Regions from separate parts of the Ferdinandcohnia sp. FSL W7-1320 genome, predicted to be linked through region 1. Evidence: riboswitches for the same ligand, from Rfam matches in the RefSeq annotation. Region 1 holds a riboswitch; each other region holds the start of a gene.
The links. A riboswitch is a leader RNA that binds a small molecule or an ion and turns the genes downstream of it on or off. The one in region 1 is predicted to bind cobalamin.
Positions count from the first base shown of each region.

Region 1 (10,447 bases):
TTTACTGCTTCTACCTCTCGACCTAAAAGAGCATTTGTTAAAGTAGATTTACCAGCACCAATTGATCCAATCAACATCGCTCTATTTTTTCTAGCCATTTTAATACTCCTTTACGATTTAGTAATGGCTGCCGGGGTATATTTTAAGGTTTCTGATAAGAATCTATTAATCTCTTCCATTGCCATTTCGACAGAAGATACTGTTCCTACAATCACTAGACTACCAGTAAAGCGGTCTAAAAATCCAATTTCAACATCTGCCGCTTTCGTTGCAAGATCACCTGCAATAATTACTGTTTCACTTGGAGTTAATGTAAGAATACCAATAGCTCCAGCCTGCTGTATACCTAATTTTTCAAACATATCAGGACCTGGGTTTGCGATTAAGTGACTCAATGTAACCTGTTTTCCCGGAACAAATTCCTGAATAAATCGCTGTTTCTCTTCACTCAACCTTAAAAACCTCCTTGTTTTATGCCTCTAAGCTGCGTTTTTGTTCTACTAGGTCTTCCTTCGGTAAGTACTCATCTTTACCAATGATTCCCGCTTCACGATCTTTTTTCTCTAATTCCAAGGCCTTCGGTACAGATAACCAATAAGCCAAACCAATTCCAAGTGCCCCTGCGGAAATTTTGCCAACTATAATTGGAAGAATTAATGTAGGCTGGAAATTGGCTGTAAAGGATAAATGATCTCCAAGTAAGAAAGCAGCACATACACCAAAAGCGATATTGATAACTTTATCCTTTGGAGGCATTGTTTTTACTAATTTGAACATAGCAAGGATATTTGCAATAGTCGCAATTAATCCAGCACTTCCTTCTTTACTTAAGCCAAGCTTTCGACCAAGTGCTTCAAGTGGTCCTCCCGCGTATTTCTGTAATAAATATACCATCGGGAATGCACCTGCTAGCATAATTCCGATATAACCAGCTGTTTCAAGAGCACGGAATTGATCATCAGCATCTGCCATGATTGGATCGAATCCCCACGCACCGAATACAGTTGAGAATAAGCCTGTAAAAATTTCAACAATCGAGAAAACAAGAACCAGCTTAATAGCAGCGTCCATGAGTCGGCCAAACAACATGAAACCTTTGATCATTAAATCTGGTAGAAAATATAAACCAGCTGCAATAAGTACTACAAATATGAGTAATGGACTTAAGTTTAATAATATTTGACCATATCCTAAGGCAAATTGATATTTTGCTTCACCAGATGTTGATATAAAATCTCGTACCGTTGAGTTTGTAAATACGATAATTGTACTAGAAATGAGTGCGCCAATCGGTATGGTTAATACCCCCGCCATTACTCCAAGGGCCATATATTTATGGTCACGTTTATCAAGCATCGCTAACCCCATTGGAATGGAGAAAACAATCGTTGCACCTGCCATAAACCCAACAATCATCGCCATAATCCAACCCTCTTGGGTTTCTTTTAATACCTCAGCTAATTGGTAACCACCCATATCAGTTGCTAAAATAGAAGTTGCTGCAATAGCAGGATCTGCACCAATCGCTGAAAATACTGGACCAAATACTTTATCGATGAACCAAGATAAATAAGGAATTGATGCCATAATCCCCGCAGCAGGTACGAAAATATGTCCAACTGCATGTAACCCTTCCATAAATTGAGCACCTAACCCATCATCACTGTTTCGAATTGCAGCAACAGCCCCTGCAACCGCACAAAGCATGATGATATAAATTACAATTTGCCCTACCATTTCCATTTAAATATCCCTCCCTGTTCTCTGTTATTATATAAATGGAGAATACGTATTTTTTCACACGATAGACTACCCTTATAAAAAGACAAAAAGGTACTGTACGGTATAAAAATGGATATACCGTTACAGCACCTTTGCTTCGTCTATTCACTTGTAAAAATGTTACACATCATATTTTAATATGATGTGCTTTGCTACCTTCTCCAGAGTAACCTGTTTATTCATACTAATCTTTCTCATTTTTTTAAATGCATCATCTTCGTGTACATTAAACTTTTTCATTATAATTCCTTTTGCTTTTTCAACTACTTTTCTTTCCTGTAATTGTTTATTAATATTCTGAACTTGTTCACGATATGAATTTGCATTTTCAGCTTGTTTTAATGCGATTTCAACAGCTGGAATTAAACTTGCTTCTGTAATAGGTTTCACTAAGTAGCCCAAGATATTGGCTTGCTTTGCCTTATCAATATATTCACGTTGACTGTAAGCCGTTAAAATAAGAATTGGAGTATGTAATTTTTTTGATATAATTTCACTTGCTTTTAGGCCATTTAATTTAGGCATTTTAATATCCATAATGATTAAGTCGGGATTTAGAGAAAAAGCTTTTTCTAAAGCCACTTCACCATTGCTAGCTTGCGCGATTACCTCGTATCCGTTATCCTCAAGCATCATTGCTATATCCATCCGAGTAATCGACTCATCCTCAACTACCAATACCCTTTTTTTCATGCCTAATTTCCCTCCTTTTTATATCGGGAAAACAACTGAAGCAACGGTCCCATTCTCAGCCTTGTGAATTTTAAATTGACCTGACAAATCATGTTCAATTAGAGTTCTTACTATATCTAACCCTAATGATGATTTTGATGGAGGTGAATAACCTTCACCATTATCTATTACTTGAACGATGATTTGACTATCCATTTGCTGTAATTGTACCTCAATTTCACCTGATTCAATTGTTTTAAATGCATGCTTTACACAGTTTTGGACTAATTCATTGACAACAAGTGCAACTGTAACTGCTTTATTGGATTTGATTTGTATATTTGGGCCAGAGTATGATAACGAAATATTCTTATCTACCCCTGATTCCTTCACAAGTTCATTTCCAATCTTTTCAATTAATTGATAAAGATCAACATCATCTACAGTTGAATTTGATAATATGATTTCATAAACGGCAGCAATACTTGTTATTCGATTGAGACTTTCCTCGAAATGAATTTTACTTTCTTCAGGAAGCCCTCTTCTCATTTGTAAACGTAATAGACTCGCTACAGTCTGAAGATTATTTTTCACACGATGATGAATTTCTCGAATTGCAACTGACTTAACAATAAGCTCCCGTTCTTTCTCTCGTAATTCAGTTATATTCTTTAAGATAACAAAGAAGCCGTATTCGCTTTCCTTCATGGATAGTCTTATCTTCTTCACTTGAAAAAACCTATTCAAGATCGTTAGTTCTTTGATTAGGAGGTCTTCTGGATCTTCAAGAATACTATTTATTTCAGGAAAAAACTCAATTAACATCCGATCAACCCAATGACCATCCGCATAGGTCTCTTGAATTAAGTTAGATGCTGATGGATTACAATAAACGATTCTCCCCCTATCATCAATTAAAAACAAAGATTCCTCAAGCATTTCCGGAATGATTGGACGATTTTGTGTGATTCCGACCAAAATTTCGCTCAATGTCTCAGTTGCTTCTGATAACGCTTCCATCTTTTCCTGAGTTTTTAGCTGCTCACTGATATCTTTTTCCATGATTAAGGTTCCGATGACTTTATCCCTATTATTTTTAATTGGGACAACACTTTGATTTACGGTTCTACCTTCTTGTGTTAATGCACGATTTAGAAAAATTGGTTTGCCTGTCTTCAATGAAGATAACACGGAAGGTTCAAAAACATCATAAGCAAATTTACCGACAATAGGTTTTGAATAGATGGATTTAGCTGTTGTTGGTGAGGCTTCTGCTACAACAATTGCATGTTTTCCCTCTTTTGTAAGGCAATCAACAAATACATTTGCCTTATTTAAATCTGCAATCAAGAATAAGTTTGCAGCCAAACTTTTTATAATTTCAATGTCTACCTCAGATAGATTTGTGTGGAGGGTACACAACTCCTCAATCTTGTTGTTTGTCATAGTACTTATCTCCTGTTTCTATTGAGAGCAATATATAATAAGTATTATAAGAGTCTTATATTTTTATGTCAATATTATGAATTTAATAATTAATATGATTAATAGACTTTTAGACAAAAAACAGGAATAAAGAATGTCCATTGACATTTCATAATTCCTGTTTTTTTACAAAGTTTATGATAATTGAGTAAGCTTAACGCCACTTACCTTATGTTTTAAAACCTTTTCTATTATGTCAGCAAGGTAAGCACCCGCTTCGACAGGAGGAATTCCACCTTCATGTATATTTGAAATTACCGTTCTGTCTGCCTCAACCGTATTTTCTGTTGGTCTGTATATAAGATACGCACTAATACTTTTGGATGTAGCAAGCCCTGGTCGTTCACCTATCAAGGAAATCACTACATCACAATTTGTCATAGAAGCGATTTCATCTTGAATCCACACACGACTTCTTTTAATAAAAACAGGTTCTCCCATTGAAATATTTTTCACCTGTAATCCTTGAATTAATGAAGGTAGTAAATCTGGTATATTGGCTTCAATCCCGGTGGAGCTTAGGCCATCCGATATGACAATTTGGACTTGTTTGTTTTTTGATAGATTTTTTTTAGCCCAATCTCTAGAAGTATCATTTAAAAAACGACCGCTATCTAAATTCATTAAATATTCATCCATTGATTTTGATTTGGAATGAAGGACAGGTAAATTCATTTCTTTTAAAAACTCCTCCGATACTCCATTAAATACTGCATCCTGTGCAGCAGCATGGTCGATCCGAAAATAGAGATATTCCTTTGTTTTGAATCGTGTCCCTGTACGACCAACTCCAATTCTTGCTGGTGTTATCGCCCTTGCTTTTTCGATGATGTCATAATCAACTGGATTATCTACTCCAATTTCTCTTTTATTCTCCACAATAATATGACTATTGATGTTTTCTTGTTGATCATTGGTGCTGGATACCTTTTTCTGTTTTTCCAATTCTTCAATTACTTGATTGACAATGTCTTGAATATCCATTCCATCATCTCCTATTATTTAAAAATAGATAAGTCTCCTGCTCTATCAGTTAATCGACCATTTTCCATAATCCCCATTTTTTCCATCCAAATTTCAAATTCTCTTAATGGTCGTAAACCTAGCATCTCTCTTAAACTAGCATCATCATGGTAACTTGTATCCTGATAACTAAGCATTACATCATCCCCGCCTGGAACTCCCATATAAAAGTTCGCCCCAGCTAACGCCGTTAACATTCCAGCGATTTCCTGGTCATTTTGATCAGCTTGCATATGATTTGTATACGTTGGCGCAATTCCCATTGGAATTCCATGTAATTTCCCCATAAAAAGATCCTCTAAATCCGCACGTATCATTTGTTTTCCATCGTATAGAGTTTCTGGTCCAATAAATCCAGAGACATTATTGACCATAAATGGTTTCCAGTGGCGTGCAAACCCGTAGGTTCTTGACTCAAGGGTTTGCATATCAACACCGTGGTGAGAATTGAGTGAAACCTCAGAACCTTGTCCAGTTTCGAAATAAAATTGATTCGGACCTGCTGAAGTACCGTGTTTAGCCATTAGGTCTGCTGCCTCATCTAAAATAGACTTTGAAACTCCAAAATCATCATTTGTTGAATTTGTTCCAGCTAAACTTTGAAAAATGATTCCACTTGGTGCCCCTTTTTCAATAGCTTTCATTTGAGTGGCAATATGTGCTAATACACAATTTTGTGTCGGAATTTCCCACTGCCTCATAAAATCATGTGTCATGTGTAAAATCCTAGATACAGATTCTACTGAATCGTTATTAGGATTGACTCCAATTACTGCATCCCCTGCCCCGTACGAAAGTCCTTCCTTTAAAGAAGCAAGAATTCCTTCTAGATTGTCATTTGGATGGTTAGGCTGACAGCGAAAAGCTAAACGGCCTTGTTCCCCAATTGTTGTGTTGCAGTGAGCAGTCGGTCTAACTTTCTGTGAAGCCATCACCAAATCGATACTGGACATTAACTTTGCAACAGAAGAAATCATTTCACTCGTTAGCCCTTTACTAATTCGTAGCAGTTGGGAAGAACCTGTGTTGTGCGAGAGGATGTATTCCCTTAATTCACCAACTGTCCAACCCGAGATTTCTTGATAAATATATTGATTAATATCATCATAGATAATCCTTGTCACTTCGTCTGATTCATATGGAATCACTGGTTCCTTGTAAATGTCCTTTAAGGTTAACTCACTTAAAACAAATTTTGCTGCCATACGCTCCAAATTCGAACGAGCTGCAATACCCGCCATAATATCCCCAGATTTCTCCTCACTTGCTTTTGCTAAAATTTCTTTAATGGACTGAAATTGATACACTTCATTTTTCAATGTACATTTAAACATCTTTAAGCCTCCAATCTATTTACTCTTCTTCACAATTCAGGATTCAGAAAGCGCTAACAATAATAAGTTAAATAAAAAAGGCACCTTAACAACAAGCCATAAAAATGGCTTCAGTTAAGGCACCTTTACCTGAACGTTTCACTTTTTAACAATTATAGCAAAGAGTGTAAAAACTTGAAAGGTTGTTTTTCGTAATGTTATATAATTGCAGGTTTGATCACTTTTCTATTTTATTCGACCGATAATCCATTCCAAACAATTTATATTTTTTCAGAGACCCCGGTAGCATCTTAAGCAATCCAACCGGCAATTTCTCGCAGTCTGCTTTCGACCTTTTAAAGCGGAACAACTCCTTTACCAATCTCTAACATAACGAGGGACGATTCAATTGTTACGTTTTTGTTTTTCGTTAAGCAAGGTCTCCAAAATTTCCATAAACCTACTTCGAATGTCGTCATTGTTTTGGTATTCGTAAGCTCAGCTGCAATCCATTTTTCCCGTCCCTCTTATACCAAGGTAGTTTCGGGCTCCCATTTTGTTTTCCAATCTCGGAGCGAATTACCATCATAGGCTATTATCCGGCTACATCGGTTATTCTCTTCTCCTACTTACTTCCTTCCCGAGAAGGCACCGCCAATAACGAGTTGCATTTCCAGTCCCCTTCATACTGCATTGATAATAAAACACCCTGACCATGTGAAACCGAATCCTCCCAAAAGGTTTTTAAAGCTAAGTATTTTGATACTATGTAGCGAATGACACCCACATGGGTAATGACAAGAATATGCTTCCTCTCATTAGTTGGACGTTCCATTACTTGTAGAAATAAATCATGGAGAAAGGCATCAATTCTTGATTTGAAGGTTTCCGCTGCCTCACCGTTTGGTATTGGTATTGCTTCCCAATCATCAAGCCACTCCTGCTAACGTGGCTCATTTTTTAAGTGATGATATGTTTTTCCCTCCCAATCACCAAAGTCTATTTCTCTTAATCTTGAATCTATAGTAGCTTCCGTCGAAATATTTAAATAATCAAATGTTTCTTGGCACCGTCGTAAATCACTAGTAAAGATAGAATCAAATTCCTGCTTTACTAAATCTCTTTTTAACTCTAAAAGTTGATGTAGTTCACTTTTTATAACTTGTCGGTCCGCATGCCCTAAATACCGTTTTTCCTGATTCCAGTCGGTTATCCCATGACGAACGAGAAATAAGTCCACATTATAGCAAGTCCCCATAATTCGCCTCCTTCTATTACGGTACCAAGTAAATCTCCATCTGTGCCTTTAAGATCCCATTATCGATCTGATAATAGAAGAACAAAACTCAATTAGCTATTTTCCCCTCCTGTTTTTGAACGCCCAAAAACGCTTTCCCTCAGGAAAGCGTTGTGAAAAGGCAATTTATATACTGCTCGTATATAAAACTTGCAATCTATCTATTAAATAGCAAACATATATTATTTAGAGATTGCCGCTCTTTAAACATTCCTTTCCTCGAGGAAGCTTAAACAAAACAAATAGGCAGGTCTCCTGACTTGCAAATTAACGGTTGGATACTCCTTCCCATGCTAGTTGCACAGTGGATAAAACGTAACCTTCCTCCTTGCTTACAGTGGCGGGACCGTGTTGGAATTGCACCAACTTCCCTCTTAGTCTTAATTGGCTCACTAGGAGCACATTAAGAAACCTATTTGTTAATATTCGTTTTTTTATTCTAACTGCATTATAGTCCAATCATATACATTTGTAAAATATTGTTACTTCCGAAGCAAAGTAAATCGTAAGGTAATTTGAACCTACTTAAATTACTTTAGTTACATATGGTATTCGGATAAACACTATCAAAATAGACCTTATGTTAATCCAATGATTCTACGGTAGATTAGAGATTGCCATTCACGTCCACCCCATCTATCCAGTAAAGTCTCCTTACACTATATATATTTAAAAATATTTTAATCTCTAAAGTAAAAACTGTGACAATCATAAAATAGTTGTCACAGCCATTTATTTTAGAGCAATGTTTTATTCACCCAACTGTTGAATTTGATCTATTGTATTCGTTACATTCTGCAACGTTTGAAATAACTCACTATTTTCGAGTAGAGCTGGATCTAATTGTCCATTTTCGATATTATCTAAATAAAGGTTAATGCCTTCCTCTGCTTGCTGGTTATAATCAACGATTTGTTGATGAAGGTCCTCTGCGACTCCTGGTGGCTGAAGTGAGTTAAATGAATCCATGTCTTCCTGCATTTCAGTTAGCATTGTTTCAAGATCTGCTCTTGCTTGCTCATCGGTAACAGCCTGTTCTGCTAGGCTAGGAGCCTCGTTAACAAAAGTACTAACCTCATTGACATAATCTGTTGCCTCATTCACATACGATAATGTATTATTAACATCCTCTAGGACGGAACAAGCCCCAAGAAATAGTAACCCTATTAAAGAAAAAACTAAAAATCGTTTCTTCACTCTATCCCCTCCTATTTTTTTCATACTATATATACGATACAAAACGGGAAAGGTTTCATTTTTCTTAAACTGACCCTTGTCTCCAAACTTTAGTAAAAATACGAATGATCAAAAAGAACAATGTGCTTGCGATTCCCGATTCCATCACCTTTCAAATCCCAATATGGTAAAAAGTCAACTTTGATATGGTCGATATATAGTGGTTCATCCATGAGATGATGAAAAACATCATCTTCTCGTTCAGTTCCACTATATTCGATGACAATATCCAAATCACTTTCGGCATGAAAATTGCTGTATAAACGACTCCCGATAATGGCTATCTTTATTATTTCAAGATCAAAATCGTCAAGTGTCTCGTTAACATGAGACATGATCATTGATGCTATTTCACTCTTGGAATATTGACTTAACCCGTACACCTCAACAGTACCCAGAAAGACACCTCTATTCTTCTTTTAAATAATGTATACAACTTTAGTAGTAACCGTGTGTCCCAATTTTTAGTTTTTCCTTTAGGACACTCATCACTTATTGACTGTCCACTCTGTGTGATAACCATTAAGAAGTAATGAGGTAACCTTGGTTTTGAATGTCTACATTAAATTGGATATCCATTTTCAAATTTGTATAGTATTTTGTTCTCCAATTTTTTAATTCCTTACGTGTTAATTCTCTCCGAAAGAATTGACCTATTCCAAAAATATCTGCCTTATTCTCTTTTGTTTTTGAAATCATATTGTTAAATCGTTCACTAAGTGCTTGGTTTAATTCCCTTTTAATTTCATTTAGAGACGGCTCTCCTCTTGTTTCCAATATCACTACCTTCAACTTAATTTTGCTTTTTAAGAAGGGTTGGTTGTTATGCATCGAACCTTTGTGGTGGATTGAATTATTAACAATCCGAACAGTTGCTTTTTCCATAACCTCAATTTCTCCTGAACTACTTTCGCCTTTAAAAATATTATATAATAGCGTTTCATCCGGACTTATTTGATCTACCATTTTCCCATTTTTAACGATGGCTGATCCTATTTGTTCCATAGGAAATTCATCCCCTGAACGAATTAAGGGGATTGCAACATCATACGTATAGGAATGGATTCCTCGGTAAACCTCCCAAACTCTTGTAAGTGCAATATCAGGATCCCAACCTGCATTCTTCTCAAAGAAATCAACAGTTGTTGAACCAATTGATCCAATTGTATCTTTTAACTTTGAGAAGAGCACATTTATATCCTCATCACAAATGGCTACCAAAGCTTTAGGGGAAACTTCACGGGAACGCATAAATCCTCCAATAATATCTTTCACACCGTCCTCTGCTGCTCCTCTTTCTATTATGATAAGTTTTACATGAAGTAGATCGACCCTGCTTTCTAAATTTCTACTAATTGTGTCAATCGCCTTTGCTATTGTTTTATCTTTGAAAGATACGATCCTTGATTCGATTTTCCCAGCATTTGACACTGGTAGATTAATTATAACTTCATATTCATTTTCTATTTTAGACACACCGAGAACAACCGGAAGTAATCGATGGTTGATATCCTTATTATCCCAGCATCCCGTCAAAGGTAAAATCGTTATAAGTAAAATTGCAAATGTATATATGACAGTTTTATTATATAGTTTCATGTTTACCATTCCTTTTTCTGACTCCCCAGAAATAGATCGA
Region 1 is NZ_JBBPAM010000001.1:3,497,412-3,507,858, forward strand. Features, by position in the region: gene NST91_RS17315 (EutP/PduV family microcompartment system protein) at 1-98, opposite strand, end outside; gene eutS (ethanolamine utilization microcompartment protein EutS) at 111-452, opposite strand; gene eutH (ethanolamine utilization protein EutH) at 472-1,743, opposite strand; gene NST91_RS17330 (ANTAR domain-containing response regulator) at 1,903-2,475, opposite strand; gene NST91_RS17335 (GAF domain-containing sensor histidine kinase) at 2,494-3,900, opposite strand; gene eutC (ethanolamine ammonia-lyase subunit EutC) at 4,075-4,923, opposite strand; gene NST91_RS17345 (ethanolamine ammonia-lyase subunit EutB) at 4,938-6,296, opposite strand; partial or broken gene NST91_RS17350 (histidine phosphatase family protein) at 6,901-7,533, opposite strand; cobalamin riboswitch at 7,801-8,003, opposite strand; gene NST91_RS17355 (DUF6376 family protein) at 8,323-8,769, opposite strand; gene NST91_RS17360 (nucleotidyltransferase domain-containing protein) at 8,859-9,191, opposite strand; gene NST91_RS17365 (Ger(x)C family spore germination protein) at 9,331-10,407, opposite strand; gene NST91_RS17370 (GerAB/ArcD/ProY family transporter) at 10,394-10,447, opposite strand, start outside.

Region 2 (10,447 bases), 380 kb from region 1:
TTTGACTATTTACTCGATCTGTTACAACTTGGGCAAAGCGCTCAAATCGATGTTCATCCATTTGCTGTGGCATTAGTTCAATTTTTAATGTAGCTGCTAAATTTGAGTGTACGTAAAGCATATCGCGAAATTTATCAACCGCCCCACAAAAATTTGGATAGCATTGATCCCCAGTACCAAATACACCCGTTACTATACCCTTTGTATGATTGTTCTCAAAAGCACGGTAAAGCTGAATCATTTCTAAAGGAATATCTCCATCCCCCCATGTATAGGTACCGATGATGACGACACCAAAGGATTCTAATTCGTAAAAAGGAAATTGTTCTACCGAATAGATCAAACACTCACTTGTATACCTTCTCATATAATGGTTGATGATTCCTGCTGCTTCCTCTGTGTTTCCTGTGATTGATGTATAAACAATGGCGACTTTCATTCTTATAGCTCATCAAATCCATTGGATTGGGATACTTTTGTATAGGTTCGTGATTTTTGCTCGAAGAAGTCAGATTTGGTGTCATTCATCATCTCATCACTAAATACTTGAATCCATGGCATTGGGTTTTCTTTTTCATCATACATATTTTGAAACCCTAGTTGGCGGAAGCGTTTGTTCGCAAGATACTCGACATACTCTTCAAACTCACGTAAATCGATTCCATCAATGTCTTTTAAGATATAGCGTGCCCACTCTTTTTCAAGCTCTACTGCCTGTCCAATTGACTTATAAACGTAATCTTTATTTTCTTCAGTATTCAATTCTGGGTTCTCAGATAAGAGAATCCGAACAAATTGCGCAATAAAATAGGCATGCTGCATTTCATCTCTTTGAATATAGCTAATCATCGTACTAGTCTTAAGCATTTTTTGTTGTCTTGCCAGATTATAGAAAAAGGCAAAACCTGCATAAAAATAGATGCCTTCTAGATTAATCGAATTAACCGCTAACTTAAATAAGTTTTCCGGAGTTGGCTGTTCCCTAAAACCTTCGTAAGCCTCTAGAATAAGTTGATTTCTTTTTCGAACAATTGGGTCCTCTTTCGCCTGATTAAAACGCTTATTTTGTTCTTGAAATGGTACAAGCGAGCTCAGAATATAAGAATATGATTCATTATGGACCGCTTCCTGTTGCGAAATTACTGCAAATATGGCTTTAAAACTAGAATCCGTCACATAATCCATGACCTGATTCATTGTTGGTGTTTGCAAACTATCTAATGATGCAAGTTGCGTGTTGATTCGTAAAAACACATCCTTTTCAATAGAACTTAGTTGGTCCCATTGTTTGATGTCATCCTGCATATTGATTTCTTGTGCTTTCCAAAAATTCGAAAGCAAGGTTTGATAGAGTGTATACATTTGTGGATACGCGATATCGTTCCAATTCAATATTCCCGAAGTTTCCCCATTAATGATTCCTGTTGATTTATTCGGAAACTCTGGATTAAACAATTTTATTTTTGTTAATGGCTGACTACTCATCAGCTTATTCCCCCTTAACTATGGCATAGTTCACATTCTTCAATTTCTGCTTGTGACGTGCTTCTCACATAATATGTTGTCTTAAGTCCATGTCTCCATGCTTCTAAATGAAGCTGCAAAAGGTCCTTTGCTTTAATGTCATGTCTTACATACAGGTTGAAGCTAATTCCCTGGTCGATATGACGTTGGCGTGCAGCATTTTGTCTAATGCTCCAAATCTGATCGACCTCATGACGTGCTTTCCGATAAAACTCATATGTCTTATGATTGATATCTGGTGCGGTAACTTTAAACTTAAAATTCTTTTTTTCCTCCGCATATTCAGCCGCATAAATGGGGTCAATTCCATCTGTGGAACCTCCAATTTTAGCTGTCGATGAATTTGGCGCCACAGCCATTAGCCAGCCATTGCGTATTCCATGTTTAGATACATTTTCTCGTAACATATTCCATCTGTCGGACAAATACTTTCTGCGGGTAAAATAGGTGCCGGTTTCCCATTCAGAACCATTATATTCACTATAGGCTCCTTTTTCCTTTGCAAGCTCCATCGATGATTTGATCGCATGATAAGCAATTTCTTCATATAGTTCATCAGCATATTGAACAGCCTCATCTGATTCCCAGTAAATTCCCTTTACTGCTAAAAGATGATGCCACCCAAATGTACCTAAGCCCACCGCCCGAAACTTCTTATTTGTGAGATCAGCTTGTTTAACGGATATCGTATTCAAATCGACAACATTATCAAGCATCCTAACCTGAATTCGAATTAAACGTTCAAGTACCTCGTCCCCAATAGCTCTTGGTAGATTGACAGATGAGAGATTACAAACCACAAATTTACCTGGTTTTCGAATGATCACAATATTTCCTTCATCGTCAATATACTCCTTCGTAATCGCAGTTGCGGACATGTTTTGTGCGATTTCTGTACATAAATTACTACAGAAAATCGAAGTACGTCCTGTTCCTAGAAGGTGCTTGTTTGGATTCTGGCGATTTACTTCATCACGATAAAACATATATGGTGTACCTGTTTCTAGTTGAGCAATCATGATCCTTGCCATGACATCCATCGCACGATAGGATTTCCGTGGTAAAAGTGGATGGTTCACAGCTTCCAAGTATTTTTCGGTAAAGTATTTATTATCATGTTCATCGTAAAAGTCCTCGAGCCCTAATGGATTTCCTTGCTCATCTCTCCAGCCCATGATTTGCTTTACTTCATGTGGACAAAAAGTTTGCCATTCCCCAATACTTCTGCCGTTTTCATCTACCTCTTGCAGCTTTTCCATAAACAAATCAGGTACCGAAACCCCCGTAAAGATGTCGTGAGCTTTACGACGTTCATCTCCATTATTTGTCTTTAAATCTAGAAAACCATTCATAATATCTTTGTGGAAGAGATCTAAATAGATGGCGATTGCTCCTTGTCGTTGTCCTAATTGATCAACACTTACTGCTGTATCATTGATAAGGCGAATCCAAGGAACGATTCCGGATGAATTTCCTTTGAATTTCTTTATGTCAGACCCTAACGCGCGAACCTTGCCATAGTATACGCCAATTCCACCACCATCTTTTGATAATCTAGCAATATCCCAATTGTTTAAATAAATTCCATCAAGTGAGTCCTCAACAGTATCAATGAAACAAGAGGACAACTGGCCAAAGCTTTTACCTGCATTTGATAGAGTTGGTGTGGCGACTGTCATATATAAATTACTTAATGCCCAATAGGCTTCTTTCACGTAAGTAAGTCGAACCTCCCTTTCCTCATGCTCCATTAATGTCATTGCAATTATCATGAATCGCTCCTGTGGAAGTTCGTAAATATTTCTTTCATAATCCCTTGCAAGATACCGATCCGCTAATAAAAATAAACCGATGTATGTAAACAAATGATCTTTATCTGGATCAATTACATCTCCTAGTTCAAGTATCTCTTCCTTAGAATAGGAGTTTAATAATTCATCAGAATATATTCCTTTTGATGTAAGTTCCTGTAGCAACTCATACAAACTTCCGTATTTTAGAGCCCTGTTGTAATTTCGATTCGTTGCAGCTTTTTCATACAGTTCATTTAAATAGAGATTAGCCGCTAAATATGTCCAGTTGGGTTGATCCATGGCAATTTTGTTTAAGGAATAAAAAAGTGCATGCTGGTTCGCTTCAACTGTATTAAAATTTATTTCCTGCAGTTTGTTTCGAATTTCGGTAGTGTCAAGCTGGTAGGTACTTTCTGCATATTCAAGCGAGTGTAAAATGGAATCCAATTCCCCTTGTGTTGTATTATTCATCTATTTCTCTCCCTTAACAATTTATTCGTTAAAATAAAAAATCCGCCCAATTCAATTGAGCGGATGAAACGATAACATCAAGAGAGCACAAGAGTTGCTCTACCTGTCGCCACCGTTTCATCTTCCCAATCCCCGAAGAAGGTGAAACATCTTAAGAAAAGACAGGTCTCCTGACTCATGCGTCGCTCTACTTTGAACCCTTCCCATATAAGTACCTTTATTTAAGTTATCTTATACAGTGGTCTGTTCATTTCGTCAGCATTTACAGTTGCGGGGGCAGTTCTGGATTTTCACCAGATTCCCTTTTAAGCACAAATGGCATCTTTTCCCCAAGGCTAAACACAATATGTAGTTGTTAACATTCAAATTCTATCAATATATACTATCACATTTAATAATAAGGGACACCTATTATTTTAGCAAGACAAAAATTGACAATTATTTCTCGAGAAATAATACCATGAGCTCTTCATCCCGATATTGTCCATTGTATTTAATGCCCTTTTTATCTACAGCAAATGTTTGAAAACCTAGTTTTTTGTACAATTCTTTAGCTGGTTTATTCTCCGCATCTACTGTTAAATATATCTGCTCGATTTCAGGGAGATTTACTGCCATTTTAATAGCTTCATTTAGCAATGCATTTGCAATTCCCTTGCCTCTTTTTTCATCATCAACATACATCGCCACAATATTAGCCCTATGTCTTATTTTTCGCCGTGTTTCCCTGACTAAGGTTACCATACCCACTAAATGTTCTCCTTCGAATGCCCCAAACGTTATTATTTCTTCAGATTGAAAACTTTTCTTGTACTCTCCTATTGGGTTATCTTTATTTTTTGCTTCATCATACGTAACTAAAAATGCATCAGGGTCAGTTGTTAGAGCTTGTAATCGCAACCTAAAATAGCTTTCAGCATCCTCTGGCAAAAGTCTTCTGATAAACAAAACGCACCTCCGAAAAGAACATTCGTTCTTGTATTTTGTATTATATTTAATTATAATGATTCATGAGGAAAAAATATACAATCGTGTATGATTTCTTTAGTAAATAGAAAACATAGTGTAGGGCAACTTGCTGATATTAAAAAGGAGTGTTTTGTGAATGAAAGGACAAGCGACACCTTATTTAATGTTTAATGGGAATGCGAAAGAAGCCTTGGAATATTATCAGGAAATATTTAAGGGCGAAATATTGGATGTTCAAACATATGCTCAAGCAGGCTATGAAACTCAGGATTGGGCTAATGACCGACTTATTCATGGTAAGTTCAAAAAGAACGAACTCTTACTAATGGTATCAGATGACTCTCCCGACCAAAGTGTATCCTTTGGAAACAATATCTCTTTAGTTTTGGAATTTGAAAGTGAAGAGGAAATTACGAAAACCTACAATGACCTAAAGCAAAAAGGCACTGTGTTCATGGAATTACAGGATACTTTTTGGGGGGCAAAATATGCAAAAGTAAAGGACCAATTCGGGATTATTTGGGACTTAAACTATGAAATGAAGTAGATTAAATTCCCCTAGCTTCTAGGGGAATTATTTTTTATTTCTTCCATTCATGTTTTAGCAGCCCATAAAAGTACATATCAAATCGCTTCCCGTCACGCTCTAGAAATTCTCTTGATGTGCCTTCTCTAACAAATCCCAACTTTTCATATAAGGCGATGGCCCTCTCATTATACTGAAAAACGGTTAATTGGATTCTATGAAGATTTAACTCTTTGAAAGCAAAATCCAACACGAGTTGCATGGCTTCGTATCCAAGCCCTCGATTACGGTTTCCTTCTCCACCAATTGCGATTGCAAGCCAAGCATTTCGATGTGGCCAAATAATGCTGTCAATGTCCACAAATCCAACTAATTTCTCTGTCTCCAATTCTTTAATCCCAAAAACAAACTCCTTCTCGTTTTTCTGCTCAACCCACTCTTTAAAAGCAGAAGGATGTTTAGGGAAAGATGGTAAAGTATCTAGATTTCTAAGAAACTCTTGGTCCTCATACCAACTTACAATAATCGGTACATCATCTTCTTTAATTCTGACAAGCTGAACCTTTTTTCCTCTTAACAAGCTGTACGTAATCATTCGAATAACTCCCTTATTTTACTAAGAAAGTAATTCAACAATTTTTGTAAAAATCCTTTAGAAATATTTATTAGGTCATTTAAATAAAAGAGGCTGGGACAAAACCCTCCTCTGAAATGAAAAAGCCTGTGGAATTTTACCATGAGTAAAATTTCACAGGCTTTGATTATTTTTAAATAAAAAATAAGGACATTCTTTGTTAAAATTAAGTTACCACACCAAATCCAAACAGAAAGAAGTGTCCTTATGTTTAAAGATTATAACATGAATCAATTAATTTTGCCTTTAAATTTAGAAGTAAAATTACAAGAGAATGATATTGCCTTCCATGTACATAACTTAGTTGAAAGTATTCCAGCTGAAGCACTTGAACCATTTCTTCGAAATGAAGGTTGCCCTGCTTATCATCCACGCATGATGTTAAAAATTATCTTATGTGCGTATTCGCAGTCTGTCTTTTCTGGACGTAAAATCGAGGCGCTTTTAAAAGATAGTATCCGTATGATGTGGCTTTCCCAAGGTTATGAACCGAGTTATCGCACCATTAATCGTTTCCGTGTTCACCCCGAAGCAATAGAACTGATTCGACAATGTTTCGTGCAATTCCGTTGCCATCTAGTACAGGAGAAATTAATCAATCAAGAAGCCATTTTCATTGATGGTACAAAAATAGAGGCGAATGCGAACAAATTTACATTCGTGTGGAAAAAGGCGATTGAGAAATACCACAAGAACTTAATTGAAAAATCAAATCAACTGTACAACGAATTACTTGAAAAAGAAATCCTACCTGAAATTGAACGAGACAATGATGAACAATTAACACTTAAAGAACTCGACCAAATGGTTGAAAAAGTAAATGAAGTCATTACGGAATATGACCAAAAAATTGAAACATCATCGAGCGTAGAAGAAAGAAAAGCACTAAGAAGTGAACGAAAATATCCGAAGCAAGTGCATAAGCAGCTGACTGATTATATTATACGGATTCAGAAATATCAACGAGATTTTGAAATCTTTGGCACACGTAATAGTTATTCAAAAACAGACCATGATGCAACTTTCATGCGAATGAAAGAGGATTATATGAAAAATGGTCAATTGAAAGCTGGTTATAATGTACAAATCGCAACAGAAGGTCAATACGCGCTTGCCTATAGTTTATTTTCAAATCCAACAGATACACGTACTTTAATTCCATTTCTAGATCAAATCGAGAAATATTATTTCGAATTACCGAAACATATTGTGGCAGATGCAGGTTACGGAAGTGAACAAAATTATGATGATATCCTTTCTAAGCGTAAACGAGAAGCTCTAATTACCTATAATATGTATCTGAAAGAACAAAAGAAAAAACATAAACAAAATGAGTTTAACCCAGACAACTGGCAGTACGATGAAGAAACGGATACATACACTTGTCCAAATCACAGACATCTTCCATTTAAATATCAATCTGAACGTACGGATAGAACAGGCTTTAAACGGGGATTTAAAGTATATGAATGCGAAGACTGTTCTGACTGCCCATTCCGTTCATCCTGTACAAAAGCTAAAGAAGGTAATAATCGAAAGTTAATGGTGAACGAGAAGTGGGAACATCAAAAAGAATATGTGAGAGCGAAGCTTTCAGAAGAAAAAACAGGTGCCATCTATCGTCAACGTAAGATTGATGTAGAACCAGTTTTTGGATTCTTGAAGGCTAATTTGCATTTCACTCGATTTTCTGTACGTGGAAAATCGAAGGTTGAGAATGAAATGGGCCTTGCATTAATGGCCGTGAATTTAAGAAAATTCACGGCCAACAGATAAGATTGTGTGAAAATTAATAGCAAAAAATAGATAAAGGAGAACTTGAGTTCACTCAAATTCTCCTTTATCACTATTCGAAGCTAGTTATGTCCCAGCCTCTTTACTAGCTTGTTGACAGTCTATTAAGCTGTTTTTCTTCTGTTTACATAGAGGATACCAACAGCTATAAGGATTAACACGAGACCGATAACTAACAAGTTGGTGGAATTCGTTGCTGTAATCGGAAGCTTTTTGCCACCATTGGCATTCTTACCACCAGATTCTGATGTCGTTGAGTCATTCGTATTATTATCTTTTTCATCAGTTTCTGGAGTTTCCTTAGAATCCTTAACCTCTAGTACACCAAATGTACTGAAGTGATCGGTAGTGGCTGTAATTTTACCATCTTTAAAGTCGCCACCCACCAATTCCCATTTCTTACTTTCTGGATTCCAATAGAAGACCTTCACTTTTTTCGGATCATCCACCGATTTAGGGTCAACCGAAAAAGTCATTGTGACTTTTTCGTTAAACTTGTGATAGCCCTTACCCTCAGATTTGATTGTAAAATCATAGGCAACTATAGCATCCTTACGGTTGTCCTTCTGTACTTTAATTTCCGTTTCACTATCAGGTAAGATAGAAGAAGGAATTTGAAGGTCAACCACGCCATTTGAGATGACTAATGTTGCATTTGCTGCTTTAAGTTTCGCAATGGCCTCAGGGCTCAATGATACAAAAATTGTGTTTTTCTTAGCAGGGACTTCAACTCTAACAATAGCTCCATCGTTTAGATCACCCAAATCATCTTCTGATACTACATATTTATTTCCTCTTTCGACTTCTGGAGTAACAACAATAATTTGAGGTTCTTCCGGTTCTTCTTCACCCGGTGTAGTAGTAATATCAACGATTCTACCTTCAACCTCAGTTGGGATTCCCTCGCTGCCAATGCTTACTAAGTGATCACGGAAGTTTTCCCAATCAGAAAGTCCTAAATCTGTTACACGGCCTTCTTCATATGCTTTTGCAAATACATCATAACCATCTCCACCTTTAGCTGTGAAGGCATTTGTTGCTACGATATATGTTGTATTTTCATCAACTGCTACAAAGTTACCTTTAGCATCTTTAATGTAAACCTCAACTACACGTTGGCCAGCTGGTTTTGTAGAATCGAATTCTACCTTTCCTCCAGCGACATGAAGGAAACCACCATTCTCATCCGGGTACTTACTAACAGAAATTTCGAACGCTTCTTTAAGCTCAACACCTGTTACTTCCATCGTAGCTAACGTGTTACCAAATGGAAGAACTGTGATCACTTCACCTACTGTGATTGGTCCTTCATTTATTGCTGCACGAATGCCACCGCCGTTTTGTAAAGCCATCACTACATTTTTTCCAGTAAACTCTTTTGCTTTTTTTAGCATTCCATCTGTAATTAAGTTTCCTAAGATTGTTTCGTTTTTACGTACACTTGGTTTTTTATTATCACCATTTGTACGTGGGTTTGCTAATTCTATAGGAGTTGATACTCCGATTTCCTCTTGTGCTACTTTGTCCACTTGCTCTTTGAATGGTGCTAACACTTTTGCTGCTTCAGGATCAGCCTCTTGATCACCGATTGAAATTAATTCCCCCGCATGTTCAATTACTACACCATTTTCATTAAATACTACATCTAGCACGCCTAAGTTACTATTCGCATTACCTGTTTGAACGATTAAAGTAGGTGTATCATCTTTTGCCACAACAGATGGGACATCCAAAGCTGTATGACTATGCCCACCTACAATGACGTCAATGCCTTCTACTTGTTCAGCTAAGATTAAGTCGTTATCTACGGCAGCATTATCATCATAACCAATATGTGTTAATGCAATAATCTTGTTAACACCTTCTGCTTCAAAAGCTTCAACAGCCTTTTCAGCCTCTTGTAGATAGTTTTCAAATGCGATGGAACCTGGGCTTGAGATATCGACAGTTTCTTCGGTTGTTAATCCGAAGATACCCACTTTCTCACCGTTTACTTCTTTGATGATTCCATTGTAAATTTGTCCATTATTAATATCTGATGCGATAGAATCATTGAAAATTCCATCGAAGTTTGCATCCTTCGAGAAATCAACATTGGCACTTACAAATGGGAACTGAGCTCCCTTAATAAATTCAACTAATTTTTGATGTCCTTCCGATGAAGAACCTAAGTCAAATTCGTGGTTACCAAAGGTCATTGCATCGAATCCCATTAAATTCATCATGGCTAAATCTGCTTTTCCTAGGAACTCATTAAAATACAAGGTTCCTGTAAAAGCATCTCCGGCATGAAGAAGTAGTGCACTCGGATCCTTAACTCTTTGCTCTTTCACTGCAGTTACCGTTTTAGGCATGTTGTCTAAAGAAGCATGTGTATCGTTAGTATGCATTACATTTAATTTAAATTGACCTTCTACATCAACGATTCTGCCTTCAACCTCAGTTGGAATTCCCTCGCTACCAAGACTTACTAAATGGTCACGGAAGTTCTCCCAATCAGAAAGTCCTAGGTCAGTTACGCGACCTTCTTCATAAGCTTTTGCAAATACGTCATAACCGTCACCACCTTTAGCTGTGAAGGCATTCGTTGCAATAGTATACAATTTATCGTCTTGTACTTCTACATACTCACCATTTTCGTTCAGGTATGATACAGATACCACACGTTCATGTTCTGGCTTAGTAGAGTCAAACTTAACTTTTCCGCCAGCAAGATGTAAGAATCCACCATTTTCT
Region 2 is NZ_JBBPAM010000001.1:3,878,836-3,889,282, forward strand. Features, by position in the region: gene NST91_RS19150 (flavodoxin domain-containing protein) at 1-439, opposite strand, end outside; gene NST91_RS19155 (ribonucleotide-diphosphate reductase subunit beta) at 442-1,485, opposite strand; gene NST91_RS19160 (ribonucleoside-diphosphate reductase subunit alpha) at 1,500-3,788, opposite strand; cobalamin riboswitch at 3,932-4,129, opposite strand; gene NST91_RS19165 (GNAT family N-acetyltransferase) at 4,227-4,736, opposite strand; gene NST91_RS19170 (VOC family protein) at 4,894-5,304, shown strand; gene NST91_RS19175 (GNAT family N-acetyltransferase) at 5,339-5,878, opposite strand; gene NST91_RS19180 (IS1182 family transposase) at 6,125-7,693, shown strand; gene NST91_RS19185 (5'-nucleotidase C-terminal domain-containing protein) at 7,816-10,447, opposite strand, start outside.
Region 2: linked by a shared signal. The riboswitch ahead of NST91_RS19160 (ribonucleoside-diphosphate reductase subunit alpha) and the one ahead of NST91_RS17350 (histidine phosphatase family protein) in region 1 are both predicted to bind cobalamin.

Region 3 (10,447 bases), 1.1 Mb from region 1:
TAGCTACTTTTGCTGGCGGATGTTTTTGGTGTATGGTTCAGCCATTTGATGAGTTACCAGGCATTATTGATGTAGTTTCAGGCTATACAGGTGGGCATAAAGAGAACCCAACCTATGAAGAAGTATGCTCAAACACAACGGGTCATTATGAGGCAGTTCAAATTACGTATGATCCTAATGTGTTCCCGTATACAAAGCTCTTAGAACTATTCTGGCAACAAATAGATCCAACCGATGCACATGGTCAGTTTGGTGATCGCGGAGAGTCCTATAAAACGGCGATATTTTATCATACTGAGGAACAAAAGAGACTAGCCGAAGAGTCGAAACAGGCATTAGAGAATAGCAAAAAGTTTTCAAAGCCAATCGTGACAGAAATCAAAGAGGCATCTGTGTTTTATCCAGCAGAAGAATATCATCAAGGCTATTATAAAAAGAATTCCTTTCATTATAATATGTACAAGGAAGGATCTGGACGAGCGGGATTTATTCGGGAAAATTGGAAGAAACACCATGCAGAAAACATAAAGAATCTTACTCCTATACAGCACCATGTGACTCAAGAGAATGGTACGGAACCACCCTTCCAAAATGAATTTTGGGATAACAAGGAAGAAGGAATTTATGTTGATATCGTTTCTGGAAAACCATTATTTAGTTCATTGGACAAATTTGACTCCGGGTGTGGATGGCCTAGCTTCACAAAGCCTATTAAGCATCAAGAAGTCCTTGAAAAACTAGATACGTCCCATGGGATGAGACGCATTGAAGTCAGAAGCTCATCAGCAGACTCTCATTTAGGACACGTATTTGATGATGGACCACGTGATAAAGGCGGGCTTCGATATTGCATTAACTCTGCAGCACTTAAATTTATCCCAACTGAAAAGCTAAATGAAGAAGGCTATGGGGAATACCTTCGGTTATTTAAATAATTTAGAAAACGTTCCTGGAGACTTCTCTAGGACGTTTTTTTATATTTAAAGCATCAATGCTACAATGGATATGGTTTTACATATATTATCAGGTGATTGTAAATGCAAAGAAGAAATCGATCTATTTACTGGTTTTTGATTATGAAATGATTATAAAACGGTATAACGGGGAGTGAAGACATGGATAAACTCATGTTGCTTTCACAAATTAATTTACTAGATGAGCTACCAGAAGAGGAATTAAAGAAGTTAGACGAAGTAACGGTAACCGTCCCTATTAAAAAAGGTACAATTATCTTAAGTCCGACTCAACAAATGAGGTCGTTGTTTTTCTTGAAAAAAGGACAGGTTCGTTTATATAAGATATCCTCAACAGGAAAGGAATTCACAATTGATCTTTTAAGTGAAGGTAATATCTTTGGAGAAACTTCTAGTTTTTCCTTAACAGAATCTAACATTTATGCAGAAGCGATGGTTGATTCCTATGTTTGCTCGCTAGCAAAGGAGCGTTTTGAACAGTTACTACGTCAACATCCCGATATTTCGTTAAAACTTATAACTATACTGACCTCAAAGTTAAAAGAAGTGTACGAAATAACAGAAAGCATTGCTTATAAAGATGTCAAATATCGAATTCTTTTACTTTTTATGCAGTTAAGTAACCGATTTGGTGTAAGAAGTGGGGAATGGCAAACAGTTGAGGTCAAGATTACTCAGCATGACATCGCAAGTATGATCGGGTCATCAAGAGAAACTGTTAGTTTATTATTAGGAGAATTAGAAAGGGAACAAGTCATTGCAAGGAAGCCATTAAAAATTAATACAGCTCTGGCTAAGAAAGTGTATGGGGTAGAGGAGGGGTAATCAATACCTACTTTCATATCATGTTTATAAAGGAAAAGGCTTGGAGCATACTATACAAAGCACAGTGATTTAAGTAGCGTTAAAAATGAAAAAGGGGTGGTGTAAGATGAAAAGGCAGCTTCCACCTGGGCAATTTGAAACAGAAAAATGGCCAATTCTGCACACAGGGGATGTTCCCGAGTTTAATGAAATCACATGGAATTTCAGACTTTTTGGAGAAGTGAAGCAAGAAAAGTCCTTATCCTATAAGGAATTCATGGAGCTTCCAAAAACCATATCAACCGTAAACATGCATTGTGTTACCACATGGTCTAAATTTGATACAACTTTTGAAGGCATTGCGCTTAGAGAGTTATTGAAATTAGTTGAAATGAATGAAAGCGTAAAATACATCAAAATTTACGGTTACTCCAATAGGGAGAGATTTGGTTATTCTGCAAACTTACCGCTAGAGCCTTTATTAGGGGACGATTCTTTATTTGTATTCCGATGGAAGGATAAAAATCATGAATGGCAAGATATTGATCTAAAACATGGTTATCCACTACGGTTTATTCCACCAGAAGAATTTTATCTATGGAAAGGCACAAAGTGGGTTTCAGGGATAGAGTTTATGAAGGAAGACGAGGCTGGTTATTGGGAAGAGCGTGGCTATTCGATGACGGCCAATCCATTTAAAGAAGAGCGATACCGTTAACACAGTTAAGTACATAAACTTTTTTATACTTTGCTTCCCATTAAATAAAATAGACGTGTTTATCGGCACGTCTATTTCCTATTAAATGATTGATTCTCAAAGGTTTTCTTCAACTGTATTGGTTAATTCTATTATACTTCATAAAAGGAACTGACATGACCTTAACTCCTATTTACAAAACAATAGGGTTGTATTATAATTTCTCAGAATACAAAAAAATGAATATTTCGCAAATAGGTTTCTTACCATTCTTCTAATGAGAGAATGTGAGACTAAGAGGGAAGTTGGTGTAAGTCCAACACGGTCCCGCCACTGTAAGCGAGGAGGAAGGTTACAAATATCCACTGTGTAAGTAACATGGGAAGGAGTAACCGACCGTTGATTCGCAAGTCAGGAGACCTGCCTATTTTGTTTTTTAAGCTTCCTCGAGGAAAGGAACGTTTAAAGTGCAAATAAATGATCATATGATACTATATTTGTTATATTAGGATTGCTTTATTGGAGTTCTAAGCAAATAACCTTTATTATGCCTTTACGAAACGCTCTTCCTGTGGAATGGCGTTTTTTTGTGTTCAAAATTTGAAGGGGGATAAAAAAATGAAGGAAATGTTGAAAAAATGGGGTCTGTTTAGTCTTATTTTTCTTTTTACCATGGGTATTGTTGCAGGTTGTGGTACAAAAGAAAAAACGGCTCAAGATGAAAAGGCTCCAAAAACCGTTGAAAATGTTGAAGGGGAGAACGCTAATCAAGAGTTCCCTATCACGATTATAGACAGTGCTGATCGAGAAGTTACGATTGATGAAGAACCTGAATCAATTGTCTCCATACAGGCAAGTAATACAGAAATTGCATTTGCACTTGGCCTAGGAGAAAAAATCATTGGAGTTTCGGATTACGATAATTATCCATCAGAAGCACTTGAAATACAAAAAGTAGGTGCACAGGATATCAATGCAGAATTGGTTCTTTCACTTCTTCCGGACCTAGCTCTTGTTACTGATTATCATTACAATACACATCCTGAAATATTAAAGCAGTTTGAAGATGCAGGAATTGATGTGATTGTCGTTGGAAGTGCTTCTTCATTTGAAGATGCGTATGAACATATAGAAATGATTGGGAAAGCTACAGGAACTGCGACTGAGGCAAACGAAATTGTGACAAATATGAAGCAACGCTTTGATGAAATCAAGGAAAAAGCTTCAGCTATTACAGATAAAAAGAAAGTCTGGGTTGAGGTTTCGCCAGCACCAGATATTTTTACAACAGGAACCAATACGTTTATTCATGAAATGCTTGAGGCAATTCAAGCTATTAATGCAGCAGAGGAGCATGAAGGGTGGGTACAGTTAACAGAGGAGGAAATTGTCCAATTAAATCCTGATGTCATCATTACAACGTATGGCTACTACATAGATAATCCAACTGAAGAAGTATATGGGCGTGAAGGCTGGTCTGAAGTTCCTGCAGTTAAAAATAAACAGGTCTTTGATGTTGATAATGATACGGTTACGAGACCAGGTCCTCGGTTAATTGAAGGAGTCGAGACTCTTGCGAAGCTTATTTATCCAGAAGTTTTTAATAAATAAAATTACGTGGTTATATATTCTAAGTGGAGGGTTTGTACTTAGTACAGCCCTCCTAGGCGTATTCATTAGTAGTGTCCACGTGCCTGTTCCAACCATTTTACATATTGTGCTAGACAACACATTTGGTTGGGGCTGGCTTAATGAGGTTGCTAGAAATGAAGAAATGATCATTTGGAATATCCGATTACCTAGGGTATTGCTGGCATTTTTTGTTGGTGCGTCTCTTGGATTAGCGGGTGCAGCATTCCAAGGATTATTACGTAACCCATTAGCGGATCCATATACAATCGGGGTTTCATCTGGTGCATCTCTTGGTGCAGTAATTGTTTTATTTTTTCAGTTTACGATTTTGGGGTTAGGAAACTTTACTCTTCCTATTGTTGCAATCGTATGTGGTTTTATTTCACTCCTTATTGTATTCGGACTTGTTCGATTGAGTAGTCGAAGCTTAGCGATTGAAACCATTATCTTGGCGGGGATAATTGTAAGTTCTTTTATTGGAGCAGTTGTTTCCCTCATTATTTCACTAAGCGACCAAGATTCAATGACTCAAATTATCTATTGGTTATATGGAAGTGTAGGACTAAGAGGCTGGAGTCATGTTCAGTTGATTCTTCCATTTATGTTGTGTGGTTCCTTTATTTTGTTCTACCATTACCGGGAGTTGAATGCGTTAGCTCTTGGGGAGGAGGCGGCAGATCATATTGGGGTTGATGTGAAGAAAGGAAAGTTGTATATCCTAATCGGAGCCTCATTATTAACGGGAGCCGCAGTTGCAGTGTCTGGATCGATTGGTTTTGTAGGACTTGTCATCCCACATTTAGTGCGTATTGTTACAGGGCCAAATCATCGCCATGTGCTACCACTTTCCCTAATGGTAGGTGGAGCATTTCTTATAGTAGCTGATTTAGTATCAAGAAGTATTATTGCTCCAGAAGAACTGCCAATTGGTGTTATTACAGCTTTAATAGGTGCACCTGTTTTTGCCCTATTATTAATCAGAGAGAGAGTTGGAGGGGAACGAAGATGATTACAGTTAACAATTTAGTTGGTGGTTATTCGAATTCTCCTATTTTTCATGGAATAAATCTTGAGATTCATCAGGGAGAATTTTTTGCACTTCTTGGACCAAATGGAAGTGGAAAAACAACCTTGTTTAAATTGATAACTGGGCAATTGCCGATCATAAAAGGTGATATATTCCTTTCTGGTAAAGAAATTTCCACTCTTTCAAAGCTTGAGAAGGCGAAGAAAGTGGCTGTTCTTACTCAGGAGGCGCAGGTTTCATTTGATTTTACAGTGGAAGAAATTGTGAGTCTAGGGCGGTATCCACATCAAAAAGGTCTATTTAAACAGCTATCGCGAGTGGATTGGAACGTCATTGAAGAGGTGATGGAAATAACGAATATAAGTCAATTTCGAAAAATTCCATTCCGAATGATCAGTGGTGGCGAGAAGCAAAGGGTGTTATTAGCTAAGGCATTGGCGCAAGAACCTGAGATTTTACTTTTAGATGAGCCAACGAATCATTTAGATGTGAAACACACATTCCAAATGTTGGATTTATTAAAAGAACGGCAGCAAAGTATGGGGTTAACCATTTTCTCCATTCTGCATGATTTAAATGTTGCTTCTCAATATGCAGATCGAATCGCCATGCTTCATAAGGGCTGTTTATTAGAAGTTGGAGATGTTGACAATTTCAGAAAGACCGACCTACTAAAGAAGGTATATGAAGTGGATATTAAGCTTGGGTCTCATCCGACAATTTCAAAACCGCAACTCCTTATGACACCAGGCTATCATCAAGCAGAACCTTGTACACGTTTTGAAAATTCTTTTCAGATTCATCAAACGAAAGAGTATATTCACATTCAGTTCGATCACCCTTTACGAACAATTTCGAATGGGGTCATCGGTGATGGTGTTCAATGGTTAAGGCATTTTTGTAATTTTTATGTTGATAAGAATTATAATTGCTCAGCACCTGACCGTGATTTGCGAAATTGGATGACGAAGTACGCTATTCCTTATGAGCAAGCGGTTGGAATGATGACAGCTGTTCAATTAAAGGATGTGGTTATACGTCATGAAGAGTTTGAAGGTATTCAAATGCTAGCTGTTGTAACTGCAGGTACCGGGAATGCTGTCGATATTTCTAGTCGTACCCATTCTAAGGTGAGTCAATCAGTAGGTACAATCAACACGATGCTGTTCATTGATTCACATTTTACAGATGGTGCACTTGTAAATGGCTTTATGTCAGCTACAGAAGCAAAATCAAAAGCATTACTAGACATGAATATTAAAGATCCACACTCCAACACGATTGCAACTGGTACATCAACGGATTCACTACTTGTAGGTCTTACTCAACAAGGGGAGAAAACACCATCCGCAGGTTCAGGAACCACTGTTGGAAAAGCCATAGGTCAAATCGTGTATGAAGCAACAAAAGAAGCTATCCAAAAGTATTTACAAAGAGTCCAAACGAAATAAGGTGGGGATGTAAATGACCGAACGACGAATTGTAATTGCAGGTACTGGAAGTGGCGTTGGAAAAACAACATTAACAATTGGTATTATGTCAGCATTCATGAAACGAGGGCTAAGCGTACAAGGCTTTAAATGTGGTCCTGACTATATAGACCCATCCTATCATACAGCTGTAACAAAACGAGTTTCACGCAATTTAGATAGTTGGATGCTCACTCATGAAAGAGTTTTGGATATTTTCACACATGGAAATCGTGATGCAGATATTTCAATTATAGAAGGAGTTATGGGATTCTTTGATGGAAAAAGTCCGGAAACGAATGAAGGTAGTACTGCAGAGATTAGTATCATAACGAAAAGTCCTGTATTGCTTGTAGTCAATTGTGAAAGTATGGCTCGTAGTGCTGCAGCAATTGTGAAGGGTTTTCAAATGTTTGCAGAAGGTCCAAATATAGTTGGAGTTATTGCAAACAGAGTGGGGAGCGAGGGACATTTCCAACTTGTCAAAAAAGCAATTGAACAAGAATGTCATATTCCTGTTATTGGATATTTGAAACGAGATGTCGAGATTGAAATTCCAGAAAGACATCTTGGACTTATTCCTTCAATTGAACGTGGTGAACTTACTCCGTTATTTGATAAAGTTGGTGACTTGGTTTTAGAGACGATTGATCTTGATAAATTGCTTGAATTAGCTGTAGCGGAACCGCTAAATGAAAAAAATAAATCCTCAATGTTTGAAAAGAAGCAAGATACTATGACGAGAATAGCGGTTGCAAAGGATGCAGCCTTTAACTTCTATTATCCTGAGAATCTAGAATTATTAGAAGTTAATGGCGCAGAATTAGTCTATTTTTCTCCATTGGCTAATGAAGAGTTACCAATGAATGTAGATGGTCTATATATAGGAGGAGGCTTCCCAGAAGAGTTCGCGTTAACTTTGGAAGCTAATGTAAAGACTAAGGAATCAATTCAGAAAGCAATAATAGAAGGGCTGCCAACTCTTGCTGAATGTGGCGGGTTCATGTATTTGACCGAGTCCATTGAAACGACAGAACAGAAGACGTATCAAATGATCGGGATCATTCCTGGTAAGGTCCAAATGCATTCCTATTTACAAGCATTGGGATATAGAGAAGTTAGTGGTCTCAATGACAATTTCATTCTTTCCGATCAAATGGGTAGAGGGCATGAATTTCATTATTCTTCTTTTATCGCAAATGAGAATGAATTCTCCCATGCTTTTAAAACAAAAGGACTGCGGGGTGTTAAGCAGGAAGGGTGTCTAAAATACAATTTAGTAGCTGGCTACACCCATCTTCATTTTGGCTCAAACCCAAAAATTGCTGAGAACTGGATTAGGAAATGTCTAGAGTATAAAGCGAGTAAGGAGAGATAAGGATGAAACAAATATACGAATCCACCCCAAAGGTAAACAAGGAGATGGGGAGACAGGTTGGTGAGTATATTAATACGTTAACAAAGCCAATAGGAAGCCTTGGGCGACTAGAGGAAATGGCTATTAACCTAGCAGAAATGAAGAATGAACCGTTCCCTAGTGTTACGCCACCAGGTGTGCTAGTTTTTGCGGCCGATCATGGGATCACTTCAGAAGGTGTATCTGCCTATCCGCAAGCAGTAACAAAACAGATGGTTCGAAACTTTTTAAATGGTGGTGCAGCAATAAATGTATTTAGTAGACAAATAGGCGCCATTCTTAAGGTAATCGATATAGGAGTAGCTACCGATATTGAACACGAGAGTTTAATCAATCAAAAAGTTCGTTATGGTACAGGCAATTTTTATCTTGAAGATGCAATGAGTCGACAAGAAGCTGAACAAGCAATGGATACTGGATATAATCAAGCCTTACAAATCATCGAAGAAGGGGCACAATGTCTCATACTCGGGGAGATGGGGATCGGAAATACAACATCAAGTAGTGCAATCCTAGCCGTTTTAAGTGGTAAAGATATATCCCAATTAGTAGGAAGAGGAACTGGGATTTCTGATGCTACATTTTTACATAAAACTGAAATTATTAAACAGGCGCTAATACGTAGGAATCCGAATCCAAATGATCCAATTGATATTCTAGCGAAGGTGGGCGGACTAGAGATTGCCGCAATGACAGGTGCAATGCTAGGTGCTGCAAGCAAGAGGGTACCGATTCTTGTAGATGGTTTTATCTGTACCATCGCAGCGTTAGTTGCAAGCTTAATCTCCCCTAGTGTTAACGACTATATCATGGTCACACATCAATCCGTTGAACCTGGTCACAATATTGCACTTTCACTAGTAGGGAAGAAACCCATTATTGATTTAGGCCTTAGACTTGGAGAAGGAACAGGAGCAGCCATTTCATTTCCTATTATCCAATCGGCTACACTCATGCTAAAAGAAATGGCAACCTTTGACTCAGCAGGAATTTCTAAGAAATAGTAATTCAAACTTTATAAAACTAGGAGGTTTATATGAAACAAGCTAACGATAAGAAAAAGGGATTAACACTTGTATACACGGGTCACGGTAAAGGGAAGACAACAGCAGCTCTAGGTCTAACAGTTCGAGCGGTTGGCAGAGGGTTAAGTGTAAAAATCTATCAATTTATTAAATCACCTGAACGTTCATATGGTGAACAAATTGCCTTAAGTAAGCTTGGAGTTGTGATGGAGCAACTTGGTATTGGATTTACTTGGACAAAGACCCCAGAAGAACATCGCGAAGCATTAAGGACCGGATGGTTAAAGGCTAAGGAAGCTGTCATGAGCGGTGAATCTGATTTGATCATACTAGATGAATTAAACAATGCATTAGCAATTGATACCTTTCCAATTGATGATGTGTTACCACTAAACGAAGTGGTAGATGTAATAAAAAATAAACCGCCACATGTTCATCTCGTTATTACTGGAAGAGATGCCAAACGAGAAATACGTGAAATCGCCGATCTTGTTTCAGTTGTTGAAGTGGAAAAGCATTATTATGATGAAGGCATACCAGCCGTAAAAGGTATTGAATTTTAACTTTATTCAGCAGAAGTCCCGTGGGGATGCATGCAAAAAAATATCAAATTCAGTGGGGGTTCAAACCCCGGCTGAAATTAAGGAACTCAGACTAAGAATGCCACGTCCTGTGGCAACGTCTGAGTGACCAACATCGTATTGGCCTAAAGACTCCGGCGGATGCCACGATTTTTCAGAGGTGGCTTTTCGAGCGGTAAGATTAAAGACTAAGAGCGCCACATCCTGTGGCAACGTCTTTATGACCCACATCGTGTGGGCCTAAAAATCGGGCGCAAATACGCCAAGGCGCATTTGATAATGTCAAGAACCCCAAAAGAAAAGGAGTTCACACATATGAATAGAGCTGTACCGTTAATGATTCAAGGTACTCATTCAGATGCTGGAAAGAGTGCAATTGTTACCGCTCTTTGCCGGATATTTGTTCAGGATGGTTATAAAACAGCCCCTTTTAAATCGCAAAATATGGCATTGAATTCGTATATTACGGTCGATGGAAAAGAAATCGGGCGTGCACAAGGTGTTCAAGCTGAAGCTGCACGAATCGTAGCAACAACAGATATGAATCCGATATTAATTAAGCCAAATGGAAACTATGAATCACAAATTGTTGTTCACGGTAAGCCATTTAAGAATATGAAAGCTGGAGAATATCGCGAGGAATTTTTTCAACAAGGTTTACAAGTGATTCGAGAAGTGTATGATACATTGTCCAAAAGCTATGAGCGGATTGTGATAGAAGGAGCGGGTAGCCCTGCAGAGATTAATTTAAATGACCGGGAGCTTGTGAATATGCGAGTTGCACGGATAGCGAATGCACCTGTAATACTCGTTGGGGATAT
Region 3 is NZ_JBBPAM010000001.1:2,414,162-2,424,608, forward strand. Features, by position in the region: gene msrA (peptide-methionine (S)-S-oxide reductase MsrA) at 1-935, shown strand, start outside; gene NST91_RS12220 (Crp/Fnr family transcriptional regulator) at 1,116-1,799, shown strand; gene NST91_RS12225 (molybdopterin-dependent oxidoreductase) at 1,906-2,496, shown strand; cobalamin riboswitch at 2,715-2,917, shown strand; gene NST91_RS12230 (ABC transporter substrate-binding protein) at 3,094-4,086, shown strand; gene NST91_RS12235 (FecCD family ABC transporter permease) at 4,049-5,116, shown strand; gene NST91_RS12240 (adenosylcobinamide amidohydrolase) at 5,113-6,585, shown strand; gene NST91_RS12245 (cobyrinic acid a,c-diamide synthase CobB) at 6,599-7,981, shown strand; gene cobT (nicotinate-nucleotide--dimethylbenzimidazole phosphoribosyltransferase) at 7,984-9,024, shown strand; gene NST91_RS12255 (cob(I)yrinic acid a,c-diamide adenosyltransferase) at 9,057-9,608, shown strand; gene NST91_RS12260 (cobyric acid synthase) at 9,942-10,447, shown strand, end outside.
Region 3: linked by a shared signal. The riboswitch ahead of NST91_RS12230 (ABC transporter substrate-binding protein) and the one ahead of NST91_RS17350 (histidine phosphatase family protein) in region 1 are both predicted to bind cobalamin.